2 regions of the Iodobacter fluviatilis genome follow, and region 2 is predicted to be linked to the other one. Evidence: predicted binding sites of a transcription regulator. Region 2 holds the regulator's gene; the other holds the start of a gene.

Region 1 (2,204 bases), 2.2 Mb from region 2:
TCAGGGTTATGGCGTTTCAGACCCGCATTTGGATCAACTTTATCCTTGCTATCAGCAGGCAGGGGCGGCTTATTGGGTGATTCAGCAAGACTCTGGTGAGCTGCTCGGTGGAGCAGGCATTGCTCCGCTAGCTGGGGCTGCGGGATCGGTATGCGAGTTACAAAAAATGTATTTATTAAGCAGCAGCCGAGGTTTAGGTTTTGGCCAACGTTTGCTTAATATTGCCTGTGATTTTGCGCAGCAGGCGGGGTATCAGCAGTGCTATTTGGAAACCACCGCCAGTTTACCGGCAGCGCTTGCCCTGTATAAAAAAATGGGCTTTAGGCAAATTACAGAAGCGATGGGCGATACCGGCCATCATTCTTGCGAAATTTTTATGCTGAAGGATCTGTAAAAAAACAAACCCCGCCTTTTAAAAAGACGGGGTTTGTTTTTAGTATGTTAAAGCCGTTTACTTCTTGGCTACATGATGGCCGCCAAAGGCATTGCGCATCATCGATAGCAATTTAGCGACGTAATCACCTTTACCTTGGGTGGTGTAGCGCTGGAATAGCGACGCTGCAATCACCGGCGCAGGAACGCCTAGTTCTACGGCTTCTAGTACTGTCCAGCGGCCTTCGCCTGAATCAGGAACGAAGGGTTGGATGTTTTCTAGCTTGGTATCGTTTTTCAGGGTGTCGGCGGTTAAGTCGAGCAGCCATGAGCGGATTACTGAGCCGTGACGCCATGTTTCAGCGACTTCAGCTAGATCAAGATTTAGCTCTTTTTTGGCTTCCAAGAGGGCAAAGCCTTCGGCAAAGGCTTGCATCATGCCGTATTCAATGCCGTTGTGAACCATCTTCACATAGTGGCCGCTACCGGCTGGGCCTGCGTGAATCCAGCCGCGATCTGATGCTGGAGCCAAGATTTTAACAAACGGCTCCGCCATCGCAAATGCGTCTTTTTCGCCGCCAATCATAATGGTGTAGCCGTTAGCTAAGCCCCATACGCCACCTGATACGCCCGCATCCATAAACTTAAAGCCTTTGGCATTCAGCTCTTTAGCGTGGCGTTGTGAGTCTTTATACATGGCGTTTGCGCCATCAATAATCAAATCACCAGGGGCCAGTAAAGCAGTCAGCTCACCAAACATGGTTTCGCTGATTTCGCCGGCAGGTAACATCATCCACACCACTCGCGGGCTTGGTAATTCGGCAATTAGGCTGGCTACGGAGTCAAAACTGCGGATATTGGCGTGCTCAGCGGCAAGTTGGGTACGCGTTTCAGCACTTACATCAAAGCCAAATATGGTAGCGCCACCAGCAGCTAAGCGGCGAGTCATATTTGCGCCCATTTTACCGAGACCAATCATTGCAATTTGCATTTTGAGCATCCTTGTTTGTTCGTTTTCTCGTGCTTGGCTTGTGCCCAAGCGTGAATATCCTGCAGCATGAACCTTAGTCTCATGTCTGCCAATTGGGAATTATGGCACTACGCGTTGGGCGTAGTGGGAAGCAAATGCCTACAAAACACGGTAAACGGCCTTTCTTACGTTTTTTTTGTTATTTTGGGCTTGTTTTTAAGAAATTGATCCTGATTAAACCAGAATATGTTGCGATGCAGTATGATGAAAAAGTGTCATAAAGCGTGTGGGCTTTGTGGCATGGTCACTCTGTGTGTGGGTTGATTAAGGCGTGCGGTGCTGCTTTTGCAGACGCACGCTTTTTTCTGCGCGCTATTTCTGATGTTTGTTTGATTTAACTTAAAAAGCGCTGTGTCAGATGTATTTAAGCTACCCGTGTTTATCATTCGGGGGTGCTTATGGCCCTGCCACAACTGGTTTGCCCTGCTGGCAGCCTGCCCGCCTTAAAAACCGCGATCGATCAAGGGGCTGATGCGGTTTATCTTGGTTTTAAAAATGCCACTAATGCCAGAAACTTTGCTGGCCTTAATTTTAGCGATGCTCAGCTGCTTGAAGGCGTGCGCTACGCCCATGCTAAATGCCGTGAAGTGCTGATCGCAATTAATACCTATGCTCAGCCGGGGCGAATTGCCGAGTGGCGTGCATCTGTTGATAAGGCGGCTGATTTAGGCGCAGATGCGGTGATTTTGGCCGATATGGGCCTTTTGGAATATGCCTATCGCACCCATCCTCATTTGCATCTGCATTTATCGGTGCAAGGCTCGGCCACTAATTTTGAAGCAATTAATTTAGCGCATGAATG
Region 2 (2,204 bases):
TCAAAAACTGGGCTAGTGTGGCGGCAGGCTCGATATGTGCAGGTAGCTGGAAGGGGGTTTGCTGTGGATGTGCAGCGTGGTGAGTCCGCCCTTGGCTGAAGGCTAGGTATTGCTGGCAGAGTGGATGGATGGCTTGCCATTGAGTTGTTTGTAGTTCTGCTAGTTTACCTAAATCTGCCTTAGGTGATGGCTTGCCATTAGGGAAAATAATTTCCCAGCTTTTAATGATCGGCTGCAGCATGATGTGTTGCAAGAGGGCTAAAAAACTTGCAGCTCCCGGCCCTCCGGCGTGTAGCCAATTTCCCAGCCCAGTGGGGGAGAGGACGTCTAGTAAGGGGGTTGCGTAAGCTAAAGCCGTTGGCTCGCCACTGGCGGCCAACATCCAGCCGAAATGTGCTGCGCATTGAGGCTCGCCCACTAAGGCAAGGTCAATATGTTGCCAGCCTTCTGTTTTGGCCCAGTGAGCGCTGTGTAAATAATGCTCAAAATTGGCGTGGCCTGCGGTAAGGAGTAGCCCCCCAGACGGTAATACGGGGATTTGCGATTGCATGTTAATAGGAAGCAGCATGAGCTGCGGTATTGACAAAATATTTAGCCTGGCTTGCAAAGACTCCAAAATAGCCGCAGGAGCTAAAAAAAGGACTGGGCCAGATGGAGTCATAGGTATAGTGGCTTATTGTTGGCAATTGTTGATTAATTGTTTGAGTGCGGGGGCATCAATGATTTCAATCAGGCGGTTTTGCACCTTAATCAAACCATTTTCTTGGAATTTAGAGAGTGAGCGGCTCACCGTCTCAAGTTTAAGTCCCAAATAACTGCCAATTTCTTCACGGGTCATGCGCAAGTGAAAGCTGCTGGCAGAATAACCACGGATGGCAAATCGCTGGGATAAATTTAGCAAAAACGCAGCAATACGCTCTTCGGCTTTCATATTGCCAAGTAAAAGCATGACGCCATGGTCGCGAACAATTTCGCGGCTCATTAGTTTGTAAAAGTGATGTTGTAAGACAGGGATGCGACGGCTTAATTCTTCCATGTCGGTAAACGGTAACTCACACACTTCACTATCTTCTAAGGCAATAGCATCGCAAGTATGTAAGTCGGCACTGACCGCATCCATGCCCATTAGCTCGCCTGTCATATGAAACCCAGTCACCTGCTCACGTCCGTCTTCTGAAATAACGCTGGCTTTAAAAAAACCCAGTCGAATCGCAAATAGAGAGCGGAAAGGCTCACCTGCACGGTACAGCGCCTCGCCCCGTTTAATGGGTTTGGCTTGCGTGATCAGCGTGTCCAGTTCGTGCATCTCATCGGCAGAAAGCCCAATAGGTAGGCATAGTTCCCGCAAGCTACAGTTCACACAGCTTTGGCGAAGATGTTTAAGGCCTAGGTCGCGGACTGGAATGTGAGGTGTTGTGGTCATGGGATCATTCAATCTATGTACTCGTTATCACCAGTTGCACGTATTTTCTCGCGACTGTGTTGATATCGATCAAGGTTATGGGAAATGAATATGGGCAAGCTGCACACATGCGTTCATAAGGATGAAATATGCTACATCAAAATAATGCCACTGTATTAAAATCGCTTGACTTTGATCGTGATCTAATAAGCCAGCACAGCGGCAAGGGGCCAAGGTATACATCCTACCCCACTGCGGACCGATTTGTTGCAATGGATGCTCAAAGCTATGAGAAGAGTGTCGCTAAGCAACAGCCAGGCACAGCCATTAAGCCATTATCCTTGTACTTTCATCTGCCTTTTTGCAATACGATTTGCTATTACTGCGCTTGTAATAAAGTCATTACCAAGGATCAAGAAAAGGCTGATCAATACTTAGATTATCTCCTGAAAGAGATAAAAATACAGGCGGCATTATTAACAAATCGTGGCCGAGTATCGCAATTGCATTTTGGTGGTGGTACGCCCACGTTCTTAAACGATGCACAATTGGTTCGTTTAATGGAAGGAATTCGTAGTCATTTTGATTTAAAGCCCGATGGTGAATTCTCCATAGAAATAGACCCACGTAAAGTGAATGCAGCTACCGTGGCTTTATTGGGTAAAATTGGCTTTAATCGAATGAGTGTGGGGATTCAAGACTTTAATTTAGCCGTTCAGCAGGCGGTTAACCGTGTGCAATCTGAAGAAGAAACACGCATTGTGATTGAGGCAGCCCGTGCTAATGGCTTTAAATCAGTAAG

The links. Region 2 encodes FNR, which switches genes on or off when oxygen is low (the NO sensors DNR and NnrR bind a similar motif). Its sites were predicted from a motif close to TTGATNNNNATCAA; they were not measured.
Region 1: gnd (phosphogluconate dehydrogenase (NAD(+)-dependent, decarboxylating)) is a predicted target of FNR. The motif match lies at 1,567-1,580, and genes of this name have one in related genera.

What each region holds. Positions count from the first base shown of each region.
Region 1 covers NZ_CP025781.1:1,667,482-1,669,685, reverse strand. The annotation lists gene C1H71_RS07490 (bifunctional helix-turn-helix transcriptional regulator/GNAT family N-acetyltransferase) at 1-394, shown strand, start outside; gene gnd (phosphogluconate dehydrogenase (NAD(+)-dependent, decarboxylating)) at 452-1,363, opposite strand; gene ubiU (ubiquinone anaerobic biosynthesis protein UbiU) at 1,801-2,204, shown strand, end outside.
Region 2 covers NZ_CP025781.1:3,895,583-3,897,786, forward strand. The annotation lists gene C1H71_RS17315 (hypothetical protein) at 1-568, opposite strand, end outside; gene fnr (fumarate/nitrate reduction transcriptional regulator Fnr) at 674-1,423, opposite strand; gene hemN (oxygen-independent coproporphyrinogen III oxidase) at 1,552-2,204, shown strand, end outside.